2 regions of the Paenibacillus sp. FSL W7-1088 genome follow, and region 2 is predicted to be linked to the other one. Evidence: a T-box and tRNA genes for the amino acid it is inferred to sense, from the RefSeq annotation. Region 2 holds a T-box; the other holds one or more tRNA genes.
What was found. The T-box of region 2 lies ahead of trpS (tryptophan--tRNA ligase). A T-box ahead of a tRNA ligase gene usually reads a tRNA of that ligase, here a tRNA-Trp.

Region 1: it has a tRNA-Trp gene. The T-box ahead of trpS (tryptophan--tRNA ligase) is inferred to sense a tRNA for this amino acid. The anticodon was not compared.

What each region holds. Positions count from the first base shown of each region.
Region 1 is NZ_CP150216.1:6,087,029-6,098,938, forward strand. Features, by position in the region: gene MKY42_RS27455 (response regulator transcription factor) at 1-611, opposite strand, end outside; gene MKY42_RS27460 (sensor histidine kinase) at 547-1,668, opposite strand; gene liaF (cell wall-active antibiotics response protein LiaF) at 1,702-2,349, opposite strand; gene MKY42_RS27470 (PspA/IM30 family protein) at 2,499-3,206, opposite strand; gene MKY42_RS27475 (PspC domain-containing protein) at 3,208-3,708, opposite strand; gene MKY42_RS27480 (PspC domain-containing protein) at 3,726-3,962, opposite strand; gene MKY42_RS27485 (PspA/IM30 family protein) at 3,967-4,638, opposite strand; gene MKY42_RS27490 (hypothetical protein) at 4,673-4,981, opposite strand; gene MKY42_RS27495 (helix-turn-helix domain-containing protein) at 5,502-7,862, shown strand; gene MKY42_RS27500 (methyltransferase domain-containing protein) at 8,039-8,965, opposite strand; tRNA gene MKY42_RS27505 (tRNA-Leu) at 9,455-9,533, opposite strand; tRNA gene MKY42_RS27510 (tRNA-Cys) at 9,560-9,633, opposite strand; tRNA gene MKY42_RS27515 (tRNA-Gly) at 9,640-9,714, opposite strand; tRNA gene MKY42_RS27520 (tRNA-Gln) at 9,719-9,793, opposite strand; tRNA gene MKY42_RS27525 (tRNA-His) at 9,808-9,880, opposite strand; tRNA gene MKY42_RS27530 (tRNA-Trp) at 9,910-9,983, opposite strand; tRNA gene MKY42_RS27535 (tRNA-Tyr) at 9,990-10,075, opposite strand; tRNA gene MKY42_RS27540 (tRNA-Thr) at 10,081-10,156, opposite strand; tRNA gene MKY42_RS27545 (tRNA-Phe) at 10,175-10,250, opposite strand; tRNA gene MKY42_RS27550 (tRNA-Asp) at 10,346-10,423, opposite strand; tRNA gene MKY42_RS27555 (tRNA-Met) at 10,451-10,524, opposite strand; tRNA gene MKY42_RS27560 (tRNA-Val) at 10,542-10,617, opposite strand; tRNA gene MKY42_RS27565 (tRNA-Glu) at 10,685-10,756, opposite strand; tRNA gene MKY42_RS27570 (tRNA-Ser) at 10,763-10,854, opposite strand; tRNA gene MKY42_RS27575 (tRNA-Asn) at 10,858-10,933, opposite strand; rRNA gene MKY42_RS27580 (23S ribosomal RNA) at 11,003-11,910, opposite strand, start outside.
Region 2 is NZ_CP150216.1:791,470-803,379, forward strand. Features, by position in the region: gene MKY42_RS03705 (carbohydrate ABC transporter permease) at 1-641, shown strand, start outside; gene MKY42_RS03710 (rhamnogalacturonan acetylesterase) at 816-1,940, shown strand; gene MKY42_RS03715 (sensory rhodopsin transducer) at 2,658-3,068, shown strand; gene MKY42_RS03720 (Ger(x)C family spore germination protein) at 3,140-4,285, opposite strand; gene MKY42_RS03725 (spore germination protein) at 4,294-5,763, opposite strand; gene MKY42_RS03730 (endospore germination permease) at 5,744-6,850, opposite strand; gene trpS (tryptophan--tRNA ligase) at 6,920-7,912, opposite strand; T-box leader at 8,076-8,378, opposite strand; gene MKY42_RS03740 (DMT family transporter) at 8,406-9,341, opposite strand; gene MKY42_RS03745 (PLP-dependent aminotransferase family protein) at 9,475-10,869, shown strand; gene MKY42_RS03750 (glutamate-1-semialdehyde 2,1-aminomutase) at 10,953-11,910, opposite strand, start outside.

The DNA.
Region 1 (11,910 bases), 2.0 Mb from region 2:
TTTGCTAGTATGTTCGTGACATGGAATTTGACCGTCTTGATCCCAATAATCAGGTCATCTGCGATGTCCTGGTTCGACTTGCCTTTAGCGACTAACCGAAGTACATCCATCTCCCGATCAGTCAATTCATCATGAGCCGGTGCCACTGCCTGCGGCTGTCGGAAACGATTCATCATTTTGGACGCCACTTGTGATTCCAGAACCGATTGCCCCCGAGCGGCAGCACGTATTGCATCTGCCACCTCATTGGCTCTGGATGTTTTCAGCAGGTAACTGAATGCCCCTGCCTCAATAACCGGATACATTTTTTCATCATCCAGATAACTGGTCAGCACAATGACCTTGCATTCCGGATACATTTTAAGCAGCTGCCGGGTGGCTTCAATCCCGTCCATTCCTTCCATAACGAGATCCATCAGGACAACATCAGGTTTATACTCCTGTGCCAGCCGAATGCCTTCCTCACCGCTGCCCGCTTCCCCCACCACTTCAATGCCATCTTCGGTATCCAGCACCGCAGCGAGGCCAATACGTACCATTTCATGATCATCCACGAGCAACACTTTGATCGACGTTTCCGCTTCCGTCTCCGTTTCTATTCCCGTCTCCATTGACATGTTCTTCCTCGCTTTCATCGTTCATCAAAGGTATTGTAATCTCAATTCGTGTTCCTTTGCCTGGCGCCGTTACAAATTGAATGGCTCCTCCAATTTCAGTCACACGTTCACGCATATTGGCCAGACCGTACGAGGCCTGTTTCTGATCGTCAAGATCAAATCCCTGACCATCATCGCGAATCAGTACCCGAATGGCATCCATCCGGCGCTGAAGTCGAATCTCCATCTTTTCCGCCTTCGCATGACGTAATGTATTAGACATCGCTTCCTGAATGATACGGAACAGATGATTCTCAATGCCTTTGATCAAATGAATGTCTTCATCCATTTCGAGTACGATGTCCATAGGTACTTTTGTTTTCAACTCCATCACAAGATCGCGCAAACCTTGCTCGAGATGTTTACCCTCCAGATAGACAGGTCGCAAATGCAATAGTAACGCCCGCATCTCAGACTGAGCTACAGACGCCATCTCTTCAATTAGGGCCACCTGCCGCTGGGCACGTGCAAAATCCTTTTCCATTCTTCGTCCAACCGCTGTTGCGGTCATGGAAATGGCAAATAGCTGCTGTGATACCGCATCATGCAATTCTCGTGCCAGCCTTTGTCGTTCCTCCACAATGGCCGTTATTCTGGCCTGTTCAGCCAACTGCGCGTTATTCGTAGACAGCCTTTGCAGAGAAGAGACCTGATCTTCCCACTTTTTGCCGATGCGTCCAAGCTGCTCACTTAATCGGCCGACATCATCAATGCCGAGATCCGGCACAGTACGTGAGAGTGACCCCTTTTCCCATTGCAGCAGCGTTTCTCGCAACAGTTCAAGCCTTCGTTTGACCCGGTAGCTCTGATAGAAGCCGAAGGCTGCACCCATACCGACCAAGAGCAGCAGTAACGCCAGACCCGATTGAATCAGATGCCTCCACCCTGCAAACGGAGCAAGATAACCATATGTATACAATACATACAAGATTACAATGAGCACAATGAAAACAAGGAGGATCCCTTCACCCATACTTCGGGTTACCATATCGGTATGTCGTTTTGTCTTCATCCGGGTCTCCTCCTTCTACACCTATTTAACTTATTACGGATTACTGATGTTTAGGTCGCCAACAATATAAGAAATGACAAATTTTGCTTTATGTTCACTGGACTCATATCCAGGAGTTCTCCATACCAATTTGTTCATCATGCCACTATCCTGTTCCCCATTAACACTTATCCGTCCAAAGAGTACCGTCGCCTCAATCTCAACACCATAATCTTCAGGCAGCGTCAGACGAACATTTCCCATTATACCTTGCAGAAGCACAATCGTTTGTTTATCCTCCGGAATGGAGAGGGACAGATCTGCGTTAACCTCACCCAAGGCATGCCATAGGCTCATGCTACGCAGTGTCCATGGAGCCTGATCCCAATAGTAACGAGCCATGAAATTTTGCTTGCGCATGACATGCCCGTCTAGATGAATCTTTTTGTTTTTGGAATAAAAATAGGCGAGTGAAGCCAGTACAATCAAAAATACAATCATTAGATTATCAAGCAACAACAGAGCGGCACCGATCCCTAGGAAGCGATAACCTTTGTGTGTGTCACCCTTACGAACTTGTACCATACCTATCGTTAACAGAATCAGTGCGGCGACGGTCAGCAGGTTAATACTTCGGTTCAGTAACATCAGCATGCCGATGACAATGATTACAACAGCAAGCCATTGACCCTTCTTATTCATCTATGCCGCACCTCCTCTGTAAGTTGATCTTCCCAATTCGACGGAAAAGCCATATCAGGCTTTGAACACCTGTATGGCTTAACCTTTGTTCTAGAAACCGTTCTTTATTCACGATTTATAGAATATCATATTGTCTGCTGAGCGAACAGTTATTCTTTTGAAGTACCGCCCGTTTCATTCTTCGCACCATTGCCGATTTTGTTTTTCAGAGCTTGCAGCTGTTGATCTACTTTGAATTGCTTCTCTGTATCTACAGGATTAGTGTACGTAGATTGTGTGTTACGATAAGGTGCGCGGATCACATCAGCTTCCGCTTCCATTTGCATGATTTTCTCTTCCATGCGGTGGAATCCAAGGGATGCGCCACCACTCTCGATGGAGTGCAAGCTGTTAATTTGGGACATTTGTTTTTTGGCTTTTGCCATTTGTGCACGGGATACAAGTTCATTACGTTTGTTACGCATTTTGTAGAACTCATCTTTCATGTCATGCAGCTGTTGCAGCAAATCTTTGGCTTGAGCTTCGGATTGAGCATGAAGTTCTCTGTATTCCGTAATTTTTTGATCGAAGTAGATTTTCTCTTCCAGCAATTTACGGGCCACTTCTTCCTGACCATTAGCCAGTGCAGCCTCTGCCTGAGACTCACGTTGTACCGATGTACGCTCTGCTTCGTCCAGACGCTGTTTCATGCGACGCTCATTCGCCATTTGTTTGGCAACTGTTACCTCTGCCTCGTGAATTTCAGCCTCCATGTCACGCAAGTACTGGTTCAACATTACAATCGGGTCTTCCACTTTATCCAACATATCGTTTACCGACGCTTTAGTCATATCCTTAATCCGTTTAAATACTCCCATTTTACTTTTCTCCCTTCTCGTAACGAGATAATTTTTGGCGAAGCTCTTCAACTTCTTTTTTCAATGCTTTTTTCTCAATATCTTTCATCATGGAATCAAGTTCACTTTCTTGCTGTGCCCCTGCTCCGTAGGCGTTATTGTCGTAAGAACGTGGGCCAGACTGAGGTCTGCTGTTGTATCCTGGGCCAGGACCGAAGTTTCCAGGACCTTGATTACGGTTGTTTTGGAAAGGACCTCTTGGCGGCTCGTGATCAAAGTTGTTGTATCCTCTACCAGCGCCAGGGCCCGGACCATAGCCGTATGGATCATAAGGTGGATATGGCTCTTTTGGCACCACCAGTGCTGCGATGAAGTAGATTAACAACGACGTGCCGCCAGTTACGAAGATACTGATGACGAAGATGATACGCAGCAAGGTTGAATCCATGCCGATCGACTCGGATATCCCGCCACATAATCCTGTCAGCATCCGGTCACGCGTTGAGCGATATAATTTGCTCATGTGCTTACTCCTTTCGTTTACTTGTATCCTCTTACGTGATCAGCACCATAAGTGTATGGATCAGCGTGATAGGGTTCTTTTGGCACTACCAATGCAGCGATGAAGTAGATCAGCAATGATGTACCCCCCGTAGCGAAAATACTGATGAAGAAAATGATACGCAGCAGCGTGGAACTAAATCCAAGATTTTCAGAGATGCCGCCGATCAAACCTGTCAGCATTCGATTGCGCGATGAGCGGTAAAGTTTATTCATGTGTCTACTCCTTTCTGTCATTGTTCAGCTTTTGTTTCAGCCGTTCCAGTTCCTTGTCCAGCGTAGAGGATGACATGGTGCCAGACGTTCCTGACCCATCCTGACTCATCCGCCGCAAATCCCGGAGACTCTGTGCCTCATATTCGAGATCCGAAACCTGATCGTCCAGTCGGTTGAACATACGGGGTACATTCTGACCGTTGTAGTGACCTCTCTGATTCATTCGTTGCTGTAACTGAATCGTCTGCATACGAGCGTAGTAATATTGGCGTTTGCTGTATACATTTTGATACTCCACTTTCAGTTGGTCGATCTGTTCGTCCAGTTCCTGTAAAGCCGCATTGCTTTGTGCGTACAATTCATTATATTGTTCCATTTTTTCCTCATGGAGAATTTTCTCCTGCAAAGCAAGTTTAGCTAAGTGCTCCTCGCCTGCTTTCAGAGCCATGGAAGCTTGTTCTTCCCGTTTGTGTACCATACCTGCGGCCTGATCGGCTTGTTGTTTCATTTGTCTGGTATGGCTAGCATATTGATGACGAAGCTTCTCGGCTTCACCGATGTCTTGGCGGGTCGAGACCAGAAACTGATCAATCAGTTTGACTGGATCCTGACTTTGCTCCAGATGTTCGTTTAAAGTAGCTACGGTAATATCCCGCATTCGACGAAATACACTCATTTTGTTCTGTCCTCCTTTTCAAGATCGTGAAAGCTTAGTAACGGCCACGACGACTGCGATTATTACTCAACATGGAGAATCCGAAGATGATTAACCCGATCGCGATGATCGGTCCGATCAGCCAGGCCAGTTTACCCAGCAATGAGAGGATACCGATGAAGAGAACAATCCATCCAAGCAGTACATTTCCTCGTTTAACTCCGTAGTATCCAAGTGCAATCATCAGGATCGGAATCAGATAACCCATTAAATGTCCCAGTAGAGGAGTTAACTTTCCGAAGAGGAGGAGTGCACCCAATGCAATCAGTACAATCGCCCAGCCATTTCCTTTATTCCATCTCATAATTGTTGTTCACCACCCTTTCGGTTCATTAATTTTGGTATGTGTGTTTGTTTGTTCATTTGTTTCTTGTTTAACCTTATGTCCTTATTCTAGGGGAAACGGCGACTTTTCAAAACAGACCGTGGACGGTTTTTCATCCTAGACTCAGGTCGGGGATCGGGTTGGACCTTTGACTGTCCCTGGATCAGACCATTGACCACTGTACCGAGTAACAGCCTTAGATATCCCTTATTGCCCTTCTTCAACGCCGATTCCCCAGTGTGAATATGACGTCCATACCTCTTATCTACGTTCTCCCCCGACTGACGTTTCCCAATATGCCTTCCATTAAAGCTATAACGACTTCTAATATGATTTAGACGATTACATAATCTTAATTTCCACATGAATTTTTATTACTTTTTTATCCAAATAAACAAAATTTAGATTGTTCTACATGTAAGCGTTTACTAAAATAGAAAGTGTTACTAATCCAAAAGTCAGGAGTGGACCTGTGCGATCATTCAGCTATCTACATAAAATGATAGTCTTCGGAATCTTGTTAAGTACCCTGCCCATTCTGTTGACGGGAATCGCCGCTTTTATCTATTCTTCAAAACAATCAGAGCTGCATCGTGCTCAAGCCAATAAACAATTGCTAATCCAAATGCAAACCAATGTGGAGCACAAACTTGCAACCGTAAGCTATATGCTCGATCAGGCCGTTCGGTCACCGGACACGCTCCGTTCGCTAACTTCATCATCATCGATCCAAGACACTGGGCCTTTGTTTGCTGAGAAGCTACAGAACGAATTTAATAATATGAGATCATGGGAGCCTCTAATGGATATTACGCTCGTTAATCAGACCCAGGATTGGCTTATCGATCATGCTGGCCTGTACCTGAATACTGATTTTCCAATGGCGCTGCCTATGAAAGACTTATTATCAAACACACTTACATCCGGTTGGCAGCTTACACCATCATCTGTGTTTAACAATAATGAGCGCCCAGTGAACTCAGGCTGCATCTACCATATTGCACTCGCCAGATCGATACCCGATGTAAATGTTTCTTCTGACGCTGCCCTGATTGCGGGAATTCCTGCATGTTCACTGCAAAAACCACTGGAAGAGGATTCACCGGGCAGCTCTACAGCCGGACTAATCATTTTGAATCGTGAACATCGGATCATGGTCCACCCTGATCCCGAATATATTGGTCAGCCATTGGCTGCAGCAGGAATAAAAGATAGCGAATCGGGTTCCAATTTTAGCGAGTTGTTATCTATCCGTGGATTCGCTGCCTCTTCAGGCCAACGAGAGGTACGTATTGCAGATATACGTTACTCGCTGTCCTATACGCATTCTTCTCTAAAAGGGTGGACATATATTCTCATTTCGCCTACGAATATTCTTACTCATGAGTATGTTCAGATTGGGCTGCACACCATGTATATCAGTGTCGCTATGCTACTGCTTTCACTTTTGGTCTCATGGGCAGGCTCGAGAAGAATGGTTATACCCATACGCAGGCTGCTTGTACAACTTGGTGATAAACGCTTATTCAGAGGTAACTTGGAAACCAATTCTACGCTTCATATGGATGAATTTGAGCAAATCAGAGCTGGCGTTTCACAGCTATCTGCTTCTCAATCCCAGCTTGAAAGCAAATTGAATCAATATAAGTTGCAGATCCGCACTCATTTTCTAATCAACCTGCTACTGGGCAAAAATGCTCCATCCACTCTTCATGACACACTCAGAGAGAATGGTTATGGTTCACAGCTTCAAGAGTGGCAACAAATAGCCGTCATTGCAGTTCAGGCTGATCTTATGAATCACACCAAATACCATGCCAAGGATCGTGATCTGTTGCTATTTGCCGTTCAGAACATACTGGAGGAGAGTGTTTATGCCGAACAACAGTTACTTCCTATAGTATATGATCAGGCTGTCGTTACCATTATCGGTACCTCTGAGCAAGATCATGTTCGTTTTTCACAACATCTGCATACGTTAACGGAACAACTACAACATCAGATCAGTGAGATCCTTAGTCTCCAAGTAAGCATTGGCTTCAGTCAGCCTCACGCCTCGCTATTTCAGATCCCGCAAGCTTATACGGAGGCCCGTGAAGCGCTCAAGCATCGAATGAAACTGGGAGCAGGCATCATCTTTCAATTTGAGGCGATTGATAATCGTACATCCCATTGGGCACTGCCATATCCCGAATCACTGGAGTATACGCTGATACAGGCCATCCAAAATGCCGATGCAGCCCAAGCCTCATCTCATCTCCATCAGTTGCTTGAAGTGCTGTTCGGCATGGAGTGTACACCGGAAGAATATCAGGTAGCATTTACCCGATTGTTAACACATATTTTGCAGATGATGCAGGAATCCGGTATACGACTGGGACAGATCTCCAAAGGCCATGGATCTATTTTCAATGAACTTCATGCTCTACAGTATGCAGCTGAGGTTGAGCAATGGTTTCACAATCATATCATCATACCGATCATTCTCATTCTGAAGGAAAGACAGTACGCCCAATATCAGCACATATCCGAGAAAATGATTGCCATCATTCAACAAGAATACGATAAGGATCTGACGTTGGAGGAATGCGCATCCAGACTTCATTACAATGCAAACTATCTGAGTAGTGTGTTCCGCAAAGAGACAGGCTGTGCATTCAGTGAGTATCTGACGAAGTACCGCTTTAGTATAGCTAAAAAGTGGCTCAACGAAAGCGAGCTAACGGTCAAGGATATCGCCGCACGGCTTCGTTATAACAACCCGCAGAACTTTATCCGTTCTTTTCGAAAATGGGAAGGGATTACGCCTGGACAGTATAGGGAGCGTAAGCAGAAGCCTGATCTATCCATAAAACAGTAAGCGGCTCTTTTGGGGATAAAGTACGAGGGTTATAACTATTTCTATCTATAGAAGAACGTTTGTTATTTAGTCAAAGAATAAGTTTTTTGTATCTGACCATAAAAAAGGGAGCAGTTTAACTGCTCCCTTTGCTCCCCTAACACTTCATCTAAATTAATATTACTACTGAAATGGGTCTACTGTTTTCTTGGACGTACCACTTTCATGTTCGGTTGCTCCAGTTGAATCAGAATTTTACCGAACTTCCCTCCGCGTGAGAATGTAACCAAACCATCCTTGTATGTGTCTCTGATATATTGTCCAGCCAGGGCAAGTGAACCCTCATCCGTTGGTAGTTCGTGCGTAGTAAGCCATTCCTGAAGCTTATCGACGACTTCCTCAACAGGTATCTCAATGAAACTTGTTTCTTTAGTGATTAAGGTGGTGTAAGAATAATCTTTCAAGTACAGCAGCTGTTGTATATACCCCATATCTCCCGCGTTGTATGATGGATAGACACCTAGTACCTCTTTAAGCTCATCTATTAGTGTGTGCTCTCTCGGTCCAGCTATCGTGCTGATATAGACATACTTTCGGGCAGTGCTTATGGCCTGTTCAATCGTTTCCCAATTCGACATTGCCGGGCACATGGATGCAAATGCAAAATCATATTTCTTCTCCCAACCCTTATCCTGAATCGATATGTCCTCGAATCGTTCCGAAACAATATCAATACTGGATGTAAGGGATACAGGAATTGTCTCCTTCATTAATGAAACTAAAAGTTCAGAGGGCTCTACAGCTGTAACGTTCGCTCCTTTGGTTGCAAAAGGAATTGTAAAGATGCCTGATGCTGCCCCAATGTCTAATATCGATACCCCGTCAAAACTCACTCCCTGATTTTCAATCCAGCCTATGATGCGTTCGGATCGCTTCTTTCCCTCTTCAGTAAACGACTGTTGATGATATTCTCTAGCCCATCGTTCAAATGCTGCTGTCGCGTCAAACGCCGTGCTCTTCATATTGTATTTTGAAGCTGTGGACTGATTCCTCCACGCTTCTTCCCATACAGATGGATCAAATAGAATTTCAGAATGCTTGGATACATGTTTTTCCTCAGACATGTTGCTTCACTCCATTTCTTTTATAAAATATAAATTCGAAAAAAGGATATTATTTTGTTTTGATAAGCATCTTTTATATGAATTTAAAAGAGCTATAATATCCATAATTAAACGAGGCAATATTAGAGACTTTATATATCTACAATATACTCATTCAAGTTATGAGTCAATACGTAAACAAAAGTAATTCCATCTCCTTCTATAAGCCATAATCCAAGTGCAGAGATTAGGGATTGCAATTGAGTAATTGCACAGCATCTGATAGATTGCCAGCTTACAGGTAAAGCGGTACTTACAGTTTAGAGATACCAGAATGTCATTTGCCCAAGCACATCATGTTGGATTCCCTTGCAGTAATGGTGTTGTGGTGACCTACGAAATCCATTCAGGAGCCTTGTTGCTTAACTGCCGTACTTCATCTTTTAATCCACTAAATAAAAAAAGCTCATTAGATTTTGCATCTAATGAGCTTTTCCTTACTTGCTTGAATACCGGCGAGAGGACTCGAACCTCCACGGTTTCCCACTCGATTTTGAGTCGAGCGCGTCTGCCATTCCGCCACGCCGGCATATCATATTTTTATAAAAAATATACTGGAGGCGCCACCCAGATTCGAACTGGGGATAAAGCTTTTGCAGAGCTGTGCCTTACCACTTGGCTATGGCGCCATATTTTGGAGCGGACGACGGGAATCGAACCCGCGACCCTCGCCTTGGCAAGGCGATGCTCTACCGCTGAGCCACGTCCGCATAATGGCTGGGGATATAGGATTTGAACCTATGCATGACGGAGTCAAAGTCCGTTGCCTTACCGCTTGGCTAATCCCCAAAAAAAAACAAAGGGGCGATCGAGGGGAATTGAACCCCCGAATGCCGGATCCACAAACCGGTGCGTTAACCACTTCGCCACGATCGCCATAATACAATATGTTCTTAAAAGTTAATTGGCAGGGGCAGCAGGAATTGAACCCACACCAACGGTTTTGGAGACCGTTGTTCTACCTTTAAACTATGCCCCTAAAAACTGGTGGAGGATGATGGATTCGAACCACCGAACCCGTACGGGAGCAGATTTACAGTCTGATGCGTTTGGCCACTTCGCTAATCCTCCATAAGTGGTGCCGGCGAGAGGACTTGAACCCCCAACCTACTGATTACAAGTCAGTTGCTCTACCAGTTGAGCTACACCGGCGTATTAAGTTGTAATAAATGGTGGCTCGGGACGGAATCGAACCGCCGACACGAGGATTTTCAGTCCTCTGCTCTACCGACTGAGCTACCGAGCCAAAATAAAGTTTAATCCTGAAACGTTGCACTTTATCTAGGGCGTTCGGTGCCATATAGCAGATTTAGTGAACAGCTTCCTCATGTAAAGATTAAATGGCGGAACCGACGGGATTCGAACCCGCGATCTCCTGCGTGACAGGCAGGCATGTTAGGCCAACTACACCACGGTTCCAGATCACTTTCTTGAAAGAAAGAACAATTGCGGGGGCAGGATTTGAACCTGCGGCCTTCGGGTTATGAGCCCGACGAGCTACCGGGCTGCTCCACCCCGCGTCGTTATAAAAGTTATATGGTGGAGGCTGAGGGGTTCGAACCCCCGACCCTCTGCTTGTAAGGCAGATGCTCTCCCAGCTGAGCTAAGCCTCCGAACAACACATTTATGATCTTATCATAAAACTGCTGTGAAAATCAACTTCTTTTTTGAAGTTAAATATGACCCGTAGGGGATTCGAACCCCTGTTACCTCCGTGAAAGGGAGGTGTCTTAACCCCTTGACCAACGGGCCTTACTATGGCGGAGAGAGAGGGATTCGAACCCTCGAGACGCTTGTGGCGCCTACACGATTTCCAATCGTGCTCCTTCGGCCAACTCGGACACCTCTCCATATGGCTCCCCGAACAGGGCTCGAACCTGTGACAACTCGATTAACAGTCGAGTGCTCTACCAACTGAGCTATCAGGGAATATGATTCAGAGATTATTCTCTGAAAACTAGATCCGAAACGAAATTTGCGAGTTATAACCTGCATATCTTGGATAAGCCCTCGACCGATTAGTACTGGTCAGCTCCATGCATTGCTGCACTTCCACCCCCAGCCTATCTACCTCGTCGTCTTCAAGGGGTCTTACATACTGGGAAATCTCATCTTGAGGGGGGCTTCACGCTTAGATGCTTTCAGCGCTTATCCCTTCCGTACATAGCTACCCAGCGGTGCTCCTGGCGGAACAACTGGTACACCAGCGGTACGTCCATCCCGGTCCTCTCGTACTAAGGACAGCTCCTCTCAAATTTCCTACGCCCACGACAGATAGGGACCGAACTGTCTCACGACGTTCTGAACCCAGCTCGCGTACCGCTTTAATGGGCGAACAGCCCAACCCTTGGGACCTACTTCAGCCCCAGGATGCGATGAGCCGACATCGAGGTGCCAAACCTCCCCGTCGATGTGGACTCTTGGGGGAGATAAGCCTGTTATCCCCAGGGTAGCTTTTATCCGTTGAGCGATGGCCCTTCCATGCGGTACCACCGGATCACTAAGCCCGACTTTCGTCCCTGCTCGACTTGTAGGTCTCGCAGTCAAGCTCCCTTATGCCTTTGCACTCTTCGAATGATTTCCAACCATTCTGAGGGAACCTTTGGGCGCCTCCGTTACTCTTTAGGAGGCGACCGCCCCAGTCAAACTGCCCACCTGACACTGTCCCCGCACCGGATTACGGTACCAGGTTAGAACCTAGATACGATCAGGGTGGTATCCCAACGGTGCCTCCACGCAAGCTGGCGCTCACGCTTCAAAGGCTCCCACCTATCCTGTACAGATCGTACCCAAATTCAATATCAAGCTGCAGTAAAGCTCCATGGGGTCTTTCCGTCTTGTCGCGGGTAACCTGCATCTTCACAGGTATTAAAATTTCACCGGATCTCTCGTTGAGACAGCGCCCA
Region 2 (11,910 bases):
GACCGTTTATGGATTACATCACCAACTCGCTCGTTATTGTGGTCATCTCTACGATTGGTGCCGTGTTATCCTCATCGCTGATCGCCTTTGGATTTGCCAGACTCAATTTCAAAGGACGTAACTTTTGGTTCTCCCTGATGATGTTGACTCTGATGCTGCCGCATGACGTTGTACTCGTACCTCAATATATTATCTTCACGAAGCTTGGCTGGTTGAATACCATTCTGCCGATTGTTGTACCTACGTTCTTCGGGATGCCGTTTTTTATCTTCCTGATGGTTCAGTTCATTCGTACAATTCCGAAAGAGCTGGATGAGGCGGCTACCATTGATGGATGTAACAAGTTCAGACTGTATGTACAGATTATTATGCCGCTCATCAAGTCGTCACTCGCAACGGCTGCGATCTTCTCCTTCTACTGGAGATGGGAAGATTTGCTCGGACCAGTACTGTATCTGAACTCGCCGGATAAATATACGGTCTCCATGGCGCTGAAAATGTTCCTGGACAGTGAGTCTGCCTCCAACTGGGGAGCGATGTTCGCGATGTCCATTGTGAGTCTCGTACCGGTTGTAGCCGTGTTCTTTATTTTCCAGAAACAAATTGTACAGGGCATGAGCACCAGCGGACTGAAAGGATAAACGATAACCACTGGATTCAAACCTGGATTAGCATGTTGAATAAGGAGGTTGTTCCTATTGAATAAGGCCCAGGGTAGTCAGGCTGTTGTCTCTAAGGCAACGGCAGAGGGCGATAAAGAGGCCGTTACCCATTGGAAGTTCAATTTTGGACCGGACTCTGGCAGTGCAGGTGAGATTGAGGGTTATTTGAAAGTGTCTGCCAGCACTGCATATGAAGAACAGGGGGAATACGGTTTTGAATCCGGCTCCCTTGTGTATGAGAAACAACGGATAAGTGAAGACGAAGGAACGGATTCCAATAGGGCAAATAACGGCCAACAAGGGCAGGCCAATGTGTCTGCCCGATTGCGTTCAAGCTTCTGTATTCCGCTCAAGGCATCTTTTATCGTTGATGTACCCGATGGAACCTATCAGGTCTTGTTAATTGCAGGGGATGAATTGGCGGAGACGATCACCCGTGTTAAAGCCGGAGAGGGCAGACTGATGTTACCAACCATTCATACACTCCCTGGGCAATGTGCAGAGGTTCGATTCTCGGTTGTGGTTCGTGGCGGGAAGCTCCGACTATCCTTCTCCGGTCCCGCGCCACGGATTAATGCATTGGAGATCACGCTTGCCAATCAGACGATGACAGTATTTCTCGCTGGTGATTCTACCGTGACAGATCAGCCGGAAAGTGGATATCCATACTGCGGCTGGGGCCAGCTGTTACCCGCACAGTTCAAACATGATGTTGCTGTAGATAATCATGCCCAGTCTGGCCGCAGCTCCCGGAGCTTTATCAATGAAGGCAGATTGGATGCCATTCTGGAGAGGATTAAGCCGGAAGATTTTCTGTTTATTCAATTTGGACATAACGATGAGAAGCCGGGACCTGACCGGGGAACGGAACCTTTCACATCATATAAGGAATATTTGAAAAAGTATATCAATGCTGCCCGCGAAGCTAAGGCTCGTCCGGTGCTCATGACACCGGTGCATCGGCGCTACTTCGCTGATGACGGCACATTGACCGACACGCATGGCGATTATATCGTCGCCGTGCGTGAGCTGGCGGAGGAGGAAGGGGTGCCGCTGATCGATCTGGCTGAGCGAAGCCGCATACTGTTCGAGCAAGCGGGTATTGAAGGCAGCAAGGAGGATTTTATGTGGGTGCTTCCGGGTGAGTACGTGACCTTTCCTGCAGGCATGGAGGATAACACGCATTTTCAGGAGCGCGGTGCCCGTCGCCTCGCCATGCAGGTGGCGGAAGCCATCCGCGAGCTGCGACTGCAGCCGCTGCAAATGTACTTGAGGTGAGGGGCGAAGGAGGGCGGAATCGGAGCAGAGGGAGCGAAGCGTCCGCCTTTGGAGCGGGATTTCCCCTGCTGAGGGGGAAATGAGAAGAAATCCCGAGCCAACAGCGGCCCACCGCCCGATTCTCCCGCCGAAGCGTCTGCCTCGCGAGTTAGCCTTGCTTTTATTCAGCGAGTTAACGAAGTAACGAGCAAGGTTGCTTTTTAAGTTGCCCAGCGAGCATAGCGAAGGCAATAAGCCTTTAAAAAGCCAAGGCGAGCGTTGCAGCGGAGGAGGGCGGAATCGGAGCAGAGGGAGCGAAGCGTCCGCCTTTGGAGCGGGATTTCCCCTGCTGAGGGGGAATGAAAAAGAAATCCCGAACCAACAGCGGCCCACAGCCCGATCCGCCCGCCAGAGCGCAGCCCCGCGAGTTAGCCTTGCTTTTATTCAGCGAGTTAACGAAGTAACGAGCAAGGTTGCTTTTTAAGTTGCCCAGCGAGCATAGCGAAGGCAATAAGCCTTTAAAAAGCTATGGCGAGCGTTGCAGCGAAGGAGGGCGGAATCGGAGCAGAGGGAGCGAAGCGTCCGCCTTTGGAGCGGGATTTCCCCTGCTGAGGGGGAATGAAAAAGAAATCCCGAACCAACAGCGGCCCACAGCCCGATCCGCCCGCCAGAGCGCCAGCCCCGCGAGACTCCCGTGCGTTTAACTAATTATTGCATTAGCAAAGGAGGAATTATGTTATGGCACAGGATCAGACGAACACTTCAGCGCATAAAACATCTTCCACTGCGACAGGTCACACCTACTGGGTAATCCCCGATGGTTATATTCCACCGGACAGCTCGGGCTCACTGGAGAGCCACGAGAGCATCTGTGTATTGAATACAGGCGCAGTGGATGCAGAGCTGCAAATAACGATCTACTTTGAAGACAGAGAACCGCTTGAAGATATCTTGGCCGAGGTGCCTGCACGGAGAACAAAGCATATCCGGACAGCGTCGCTGAGATCAGGTGAACAACTTATCCCTCCAGGAGTACCCTATGCCATTACTGTCTCCAGCAATATTCCTGTTATCGTCCAGTATAGCCGTCTGGATACAACGCAGCCTGAACTGGCACTCATGAGTGTTATGGCGTTTCCACTGGGATAACATATGAAACACCAAATGAAAAGACGACCCGTAACCTTGCATGGCTGCAGGCTGCTGATCGTCTTTTTGTGTTACTCATCGTATTTATACGTACTCGCATTGAGGATTTTTACATGGACCTCGACCTTACCGAGTTTAAACCGCTCAAGTGGATTTGCCCGTTTATATACCTCTTGTCTCCACAGGGGGAGGTCATGGCGATAGAGATATTCCACAAAACCGTAGGAATCAATCTTGCGTGATTTGGTTTTCTCAAACGTATTGCGAATTTCGGACTCAATCTGTTTCTCCGCCTCTTTTTCCATAACTTGAGGAGAAAGGTGAGAGTTATGATCCTCGATGATGGCGCTTTTAACTGACGTAACCAGGTCGAATGTTACACCGTTTCCTTCTTTCCTCGCCTTAATCTTGGTCTTTGGGTTATTAAGCCTAAGTGTCAGTTCCGGCGTTTTGCTCCCGCTGCTGTATACGTACAACGGATATTGAAAGACGCGGTCATAATTCACGAAGCGTGTGCCATTAGCGTCTTTGCCCGTTACCCTGCCTTGATTTTTACCGTTTGTAATGACGTAAAACCCATCCATTTTAATGAGCGGAGGTGCTTTATCCCCGTTATACCAGGTCTCGTTCTGGTTGGTAACGGACGGCAAAAGAATAACGGAAGCAGGCTCCCGGAATCCGTCAAGGAGCTGATGAAGCCGGATAGGTTCATAACCGGAATGTTGCTTATACAGCTTCATCGGTTCAAACAGCTCGATGGTCTGGGCAGATTGGTTCAGCAGGGCAGAGGGAGCGAGTACATCTGTAATGTTACGCTCTGTACCGTAGAGCCATGGGGTATATCTCAGTTGGCCTGAATGCAACAGTGTATTGAAGACATCCTCCAGCCGTCCATTCAACACATTTTTGGATAAAACAATTGCTTTTACATGGGTCCACAGCGTTTGTTGCTGAGACGTTTGATACAGGTCATCAATAGCCATACTCAGCGTAGAACCCTTACCCCGCCCGATCCAGATATCACTTGCTTGCCTTGAAGTGGGTCCTTCCTGCTTGGCAATATTGGAGAAATCAATAAGTTGAGCATAAGCAACGTAATGGTTGTCTACATAATCTATCCCTACAGCCGTGATAAAGTTAATGCTCTGAACCTCTTTGGAATCCCAGCACCCGGTCAACAGGATAAAGCAGCTTATTAACAAGCTAACTTTAGCCATCCATCTTGTCACGAGCGTTTCCTCCGGCGAGTGGAATCCTGGGTATGGAGTACAGCTGGGCGCTTGGTCCGTTTCATGGATGGGGGCATGGATACGGCTCGGGTGAAGTCGCCGGGTATATAAGGAGAGACGGGTGACAGGTATGAGACACCATAACACTCCAAGGATACGAGGTGCACCAGCAGACCAAGCAGTCCAAGGATGAAACCGAATAACCCAAGGATGGAAGAAATGAGCAGCATCCCTATCCGGACTTGAGCCGTAGCCCCACTAAGCACGGTATTCACCAAAATATAGCTGGAGATCACCGAGATCGCCACCGTGACAATGATCGTGGGGGAAGTAATTCCTGCTCGAATAGCTGCATCTCCGATAATAAGCCCACCGACCACGCTGACGGTTTGTCCCAAGGCTCGTGGGAGCCTTCGGCCTGCTTCATTAAATAGCTCGAACATAAATATCATTAGAAATGCTTCCAGCGTTACTGGCATAGGTAGACCCACCCGGGTACCTGAAATGGTTGCGAGCAGAGGCAGGGGGATCTGTTCCACATTGAAACTGGTCAGGCCGATATAAAAGGCAGGAAAGAAGCAGGCAATCAGTAATCCGGAAATGCGCAAAATTCGCTCAAAAGTAACAATGAAAAAAGGGGTGCTCTCGTCTTCTGGCGACTTTAGCTGATTAAACAGAGTGGTTGGAGCGATAATGGCTACCGGTGAGCCTTCAATTAGAACAGCAAATCGCCCATTTAAAAGGGAGTCCACGACATAATCGGGTCGCTCCGTATTATCCGTGAGCGGAAATATGCTGCGGATTCCCCCCATAATTGCACGTTCCATAATGGAGGTACCGAGAAGACCATCGATTTCAATTTGGTCGAGATTTTGGCGTGCTTCTTTCAGAATATCCGGGTTAATGATGTCTTTGACATACAATAGACCAATGGAGGTCTGGGTACGGCCACCTTTAACATATTTCTCATAACACATGGAAGAGGTTTTCATTCGTTTGCGAACGAGGCCGATATTCACGGACAGCTCTTCAGTGAACCCATCTCGAGGCCCTTTAATCGAGGACTCGATCGCCGATTCCTCAGGAGTTCTTCCTGGTATACTCGCGATATCTAGACTGCAGGACTGATCACCATTTCCGAAAATGAGCAGTAATTGTCCGCTAAAAATCAACAGATTTAAATTTTCTGTATCTTTGAGATCATCCACCGGATTCAAGGTTAATCCCAATTCTTTGGGATGTGCTTCTTCTATGAACAGAGAATGCTGTTCCAGACGTGGGATAATAAACTGGTTGATTTGTTTGCCATCCACCAAACCGTCGCAGTAGATCATAATCACCGACATATCGGTTTCATCTTTGGCAGGAAAGGTCTGAATAACAACATCTGCGCAGGGATTGAACTGCTCTTCGAAAGAGGCAAGCAGTGTTTCATGGGACGTGGTGTCAATCGTTTGGTGCTCCATGATGTTTCCTCCTCTGATGGCGTGAACTGATGTATGCAACGGCTGTTGCAACTACCGCTAGTCCGCTCAGATACATGAGATTGAACGGGAATATGTATTGGACAAGCAGCTTTTCGAATGTCATATCATCCAGAGGATACAGCATGGAAAGAATAAATAAGACGACAAGAGTGGCACAACATATGATCCTTCTGGAGGCGCTCTTAATATTCCAAATTTCTACTACAATATACATGGCCAGACTAATCCGGGTAAAAGAACCGGCCAGCCACTGGTAGATGGAAAAGAAATCGGTCTGGGCAATATATTTGCCCAAGGAGGCAATTCGCCATTCTTCAAAGGCGGGATATCGCATTTTGGCAGCTTCAAAAGGATCGAATTCCACGATCGCCCCAATGAGCGGGCCAAGGGTCAGCCCAAGAATAATGAACGCGAGCATCAGGTATTGCCATACACGTATCCGCTTGGAGAGGTGGGGCTGCAAGTACCAGATGAACAGCAGCTCAAACATGCCTGAAAGGCTGTAGACTGTACCATGAAGCACAGGGTGCCAGCCATGTTCAAGCACAGGCAGCAGACGACTGTAATCTTTGTATTGTGAATTAACGATTGCGACATAGAAGCCAAGCAGCACAACCAGTGGCAGGATCAATCCTGCTGTAAATGCCAGAGAACGTATACCTTTATAGGCTGCATAGGCACAAAGAGTCATCAGGGCAATGCTTGTAACCAATACGGGTGTCTCCGTCAGGTAATTGGTTTTGGCCCAAGTGGTGGTATCATGCAGAGTGAAGTAGATTACGGACAGAAAAAAGAGGCTGTTTCCCACCCGAAACAGCATGCCAAGAGGCTTGCCAAGATGGGAAGTCAGCCATTCATGCAGGGTTTGGTGCTGGAGAAAACGAGAGACATACGCAAGCATCAGCGTGAATATAAGATAGGGCCCTGCAGACAACAGAACGGATATCCATGCATCTCTTTTGGCCGAAGACAAAAGAGCAGGGATGATCAGGACGTGGCTGATCAGGCCGACAGATAACATTATTAACATCATGGCTTGCAAAAAAGAAGGCTGTGTTGGTTTCATGCTGAGGGTACCTCTTTTCCCAATATACTGTTCTCAGCAGTGTTAACGTGAATAAGCCTTCTCATACTGTCAGTCGAAATAACGTATCCCCATCGCTTCTCGAACCTCAAGCATTGTCTCACGTGCAGCCTGACGGGCCTGACGTGTGCCTTCCACGAGGATTTCTTTCACTTCATGCCCACGTTGTTCATAGTAATTTCGCCGTTCACGGAAAGGAGAGAGCAGTTCGTTAATTGCATTGCCCGCCATCTTCTTGCAGTCCTTGCATCCAATGGTGCCGTCACTGCAGCTCGTATGAATCTCAGCGGCTTCATCCTTTCGAAACAGCTGGTGATAGGCAAACACCGGACAAATATCCGGATGCCCCGGGTCAGAACGATGAATGCGGGCAGGATCGGTTTTCGCTCTGGACAGCTTGGCATACACATCATCAGGATGAGCATTCAACGAAATGGCGTTGCCCATGCTTTTGCTCATTTTGCCCACGCCATCCAGTCCGCCCAGCCGTTCTCCGGTCAGAATACGTGGTTCAGGCAGAACGGGCGCATATAGTTCATTGAAACGCCGAACAAGTTTCCGCGCTGTTTCGATATGTGGGATCTGGTCTTCGCCTGCCGGAACAAGGGTTGCTTTGCAGAATGCAATATCCGCAGCCTGACTGACGGGATAACCGAGAAATCCGTAATAGAGATCCTTATAGCCACGGTCACGTGCTTCGTTTTTAATCGTGGGATTATGCCGAAGACTGTTCACCGTGATAAACATGGAGAAAATGACAGTCAGCTCGGCAATTTCCGGAATCATCGACTGGATGAACAGCGTGGATTTATGGGGATCGATCCCTACGGCAAGATAATCAAGTGTCACTTGATGTACGCTGTCTGCAATCAGCCCCGGTTGATCATAGTGGGTCGTGAGCGCCTGTACATCAGCCAGTAAAATATACGTTTTGTACTCATCCTGCAATTGCACCCGACTGCGCAGGCTGCCCACGTAATGGCCGAGATGAAGCTGTCCGGTTGTCCGGTCTCCGGTTAAAATAATGTCTTTGTTCTTGTTCATGGTTCATTCTCCTTTGATGTTGTGATTTGTCGATCCTTAATTGCTGACGCCACCAGCCGTCTTCCACGACCATCACCTCCTTTCAGCCTGCAACAGTTTTGGGTACATAAATTAAATCAAAAAAAGCCTCGTCCTTCATCCTGTTTCCCAGACGGGAACAGAACAGAAGGACGAAGCTTATACTTCGCGGTGCCACCTTAATTGGCCGCTGGTTGCGGCCCACTTGAGGGATACGGATGAATATATGCGGAAAGCCCACATATGCCTTATCGATATCCTGTCCATGGATAACGGCTGAACATGCCGCCTTGCCTACTGACGATCCGCGCTCCTGAGTTAGGTGGCAGAACGGGTTCAACTCGGAACTCCGAAGTCCATTTCCACATGACCGATACACCTGCTCACACCATCCGCCGGCTCTCTGAGGTATCTAATCCTGTGTACTTCTCTTCATCATTGTTGATAACGTCCGTTTACAATTTTTCACATTGTATCACGCTTGATCTGGTTTGACCAGCCCGCGTTTTCTTCCGCTCATATTGGTGCCAAGCACACCAGCGATGATCAGCAGGGCTCCAATAAAGTGGTATCCATGAACGGGTTCATGCAATATCCAGGCTCCGCCAGCGATCGAAATGAGTGTGGACAAATTACTGAATACACTCATTTTGGAAGCTTCCAGATGAGTCAGGGCATAACTCGCCAGCAGCGTGGAGAACATGGTGGAGAGGACGGCCAGATAGGCCAGTGCTCCCAGGTAAGATGCATCTCCGAGTGGCTTCACATAATCCATCATGGTTCCGCTCGATGCGTGACGAATCAGGGAAGCTGCGTTGAAGACGATAAATCCAACCATCAGGGTCACCCAGGTCAATTCCATCGGTTTATATTTCTGCGCCAAGGGTCTTGCCAATACACCATAACCTGCAAAACACACCGTGGAGAGCAGCAGTAAAGCAATACCTTTAAAATTGCCTGCTGACATCCCGTTCCCTTTCATCATAAAAATAAAGATTACACCCGCCACAGACAACAACAGGAACAGTTTTTGCGGTATGGATGTGCGTTCCTTTAGAAAGATAGAGGCCAACACAAGTGTGAATATGGGGGCCATCGCCTGGATAATCCCTGCTTCCGATGAGTTGGATGAGACTAACCCGAATGCCTGAAAGGCAAAGAACAAAACAGGAGAGAGCAGTCCTAACGGAATGATACGCCACAGATCTCGAAGGGTTAGCTTGATCTTGATCCATCCAAAAACGACAGGGATGCTGACTACGAGCAATGACAAAGCAAAACGATGGGCAAGTACATCAATGGGATGTGCGACACTCACCGTCATTTTGACAAATAAAAAGGATAAGCCAATAATGGCTGCGTATAAAACAGCTGCTACATATGCGTAAGTTCTAGTTTGGCTATTGTTCATAAGGTTTCCTCCAATGTGTGCGATCTGACCTTATTCAATATACTGCCAGACCAATAGTGGTACAATAGACAAAAACGATTACTGTACCGGTACACTTAAGGCAATGCTGAAGTCGGAGGAGAGGCAGAATCCAATGAGAAAATACGAGATTATCGCCGAATCACTGAAGGAATGGATTCAGGACCAATTGCGGCAGCAGAACAGTGGACAATGGCAGGATAAAGGCATCAAACTGCCGGCTGTACGTGTTCTGGCTGAGCAATATCAATGTAGTGTGAGTACAGCCATACGCGCGTACGAGTGGCTGGAGGAGCGGCATCTGGTCTACGCGGTGCCCCAGTCCGGGTATTATGCGGTTCAGAATGGAGCCGAGGTGGAGGATGGAGAGTGGCAGGGGCCGCTGGATTTTGCCTCCGCAGCTCCTGATCCGCGAGTGTTCCCGTATTCCGATTTTCGCCATTGTGTGGATGAGGCAATGGCGAAGAAACAGGCCGACCTGTTCTTGTACGGAACGGAGAGAGGCTTGCCTTCCTTGATTGAATTGCTGGAGAAGCAATTCGCCGATTATCAGGTGTTTGCCCGGCAGGAACAGTTCTTTATTACGTCAGGGGTACAGCAGGCCCTTGCTGTGCTGGCGCTAATGCCTTTTCCGAATGGGAAAAAGCAGGTGATGCTGGAACTGCCGGGTTATCATAATATGCCTTCGCTTCTACAAGGACTGAATGTACCGATTGCTGGTGTGAGACGCTCGCTGGATGGCCTGGATTGGGAGGCGCTCGAACGACAGTTCCGCGAAGGAGACATCAAATTTTTTTATGTCATGCCGCGTTTTCACAACCCGATTGGGACTTCCCTGACGGCAGCTGAGAAGAAAAAATTGATCCGCCTGGCGCAGCGTTACGATGTCTATCTGGTAGAGGACGATTTCTTGGCTGATCTGGAAGAGAACACAAAGCAGGACCCGTTATGGTCGTATGATACGGAAGGGCGAGTCATTTATCTGAAAAGTTACTCCAAAATCCTGTTTCCCGGCCTGCGGATTGGCGTGGCTATTCTGCCTGCAAGTCTTACTGCATCATTTAATAAATACAAAAAAATGCTCGACATTGACACAGCGGTATTGTCTCAGGCAGCACTTGAGGTCTACATCCGTAACGGGATGTTTGCTCACCATGGCAAAGTCATCCGCAGCCGCTATGCTGCCCGGATGAACAAATTGTATGAACAGCTTAATGCCTTCCCGGACTTCAGTCCATTTGTGAAAGCACCGCGCACAGGAGGGGAGCATACGGTTCTGCCACTGCCTAAGGATATGCCGCTCAGGGTCTTGCTGTCCCGGTTGGATCAACGGGGAGTCATTGCCGATACAACAGAACGATATTATCCGGAAGGTGCACAGGAGATACATCAGGATAAAATGCTGCGGTTAAACATATCCAATGTTCCAAAGCAGCGGATCAAGGAAGGGCTGCGGATTATCCGTGAGGAAATAGCAAAATTGCAAAAGGCGTCCACACCAGCGGATTAATCGCTTGGGGGACGCCTTATTTCATCAGGTAAATTTCAATAATGCCTGCTATGATGCGATATGTGAATGGTTTAGATAACCGTTTACGCCTGAGCCATAGCTTTGAAGGAAGCTTCTGCGGCTTCGAGTGTTTCCGCAACATCCTTGTCCGTATGTGCAGTGGTCAGGAACCAGGCTTCATATTTAGAAGGAGCCAGATTAATGCCACGATTTAACATATGACGGAAGAAGGAAGCGAACTGTTCACCATCGGTGTCCTGGGCTTGATCATAGTTCGTAATCGGATGGTCACAGAAGTGAGTGGAAAAGGCACCACGAATTCGGTTAATGGTTAACGCAATGCCATGACGATCCGCAGAAGCCTGAAGGCCTGTTGTCAGATCAATGGCTAGACGTTCCATCTCCGCATATACACCTTCGCCTTGCAGAACCTCCAGACAAGCGATACCCGCAGAGATAGACGCAGGGTTACCAGCCATCGTTCCGGCTTGATAGGCAGGGCCGAGTGGAGCAACCTGCTCCATGACCTGTTTACGACCGCCGTAAGCACCGATTGGCAGACCGCCGCCAATGATTTTGCCAAGTGCAGTCAGATCCGGTTCGATCTCCGCATGATTGTCCAGTCCCGCGTACGTCTGTGTGGAACCATAGTGGAAACGGAAGGCTGTAATGACCTCATCGTAAATGACAAGCGAGCCATTGTCCCGTGTCATGGCACAGAGTCCTTCCAGGAAGCCGGGTTCTGGCATAACCATACCGAAGTTGCCGACAATCGGTTCAACCATAACTGCGGCGACATCATCGCCCCAACGCTCCAGAGCCGCTTTCAGGCTGTCCAGATCGTTGAACGGTACTGTGATGACTTCGTGGGCAATGCTTGTCGGAATGCCTGCACTATCGGGAATACCCAGCGTGGACGGCCCCGAACCTGCTGCCACAAGGACCAGATCGGAGTGACCATGGTAACATCCGGCGAATTTCACAATTTTATTACGTTTGGTGTAGGCACGGGCAACCCGGATGGTAGTCATGACTGCTTCT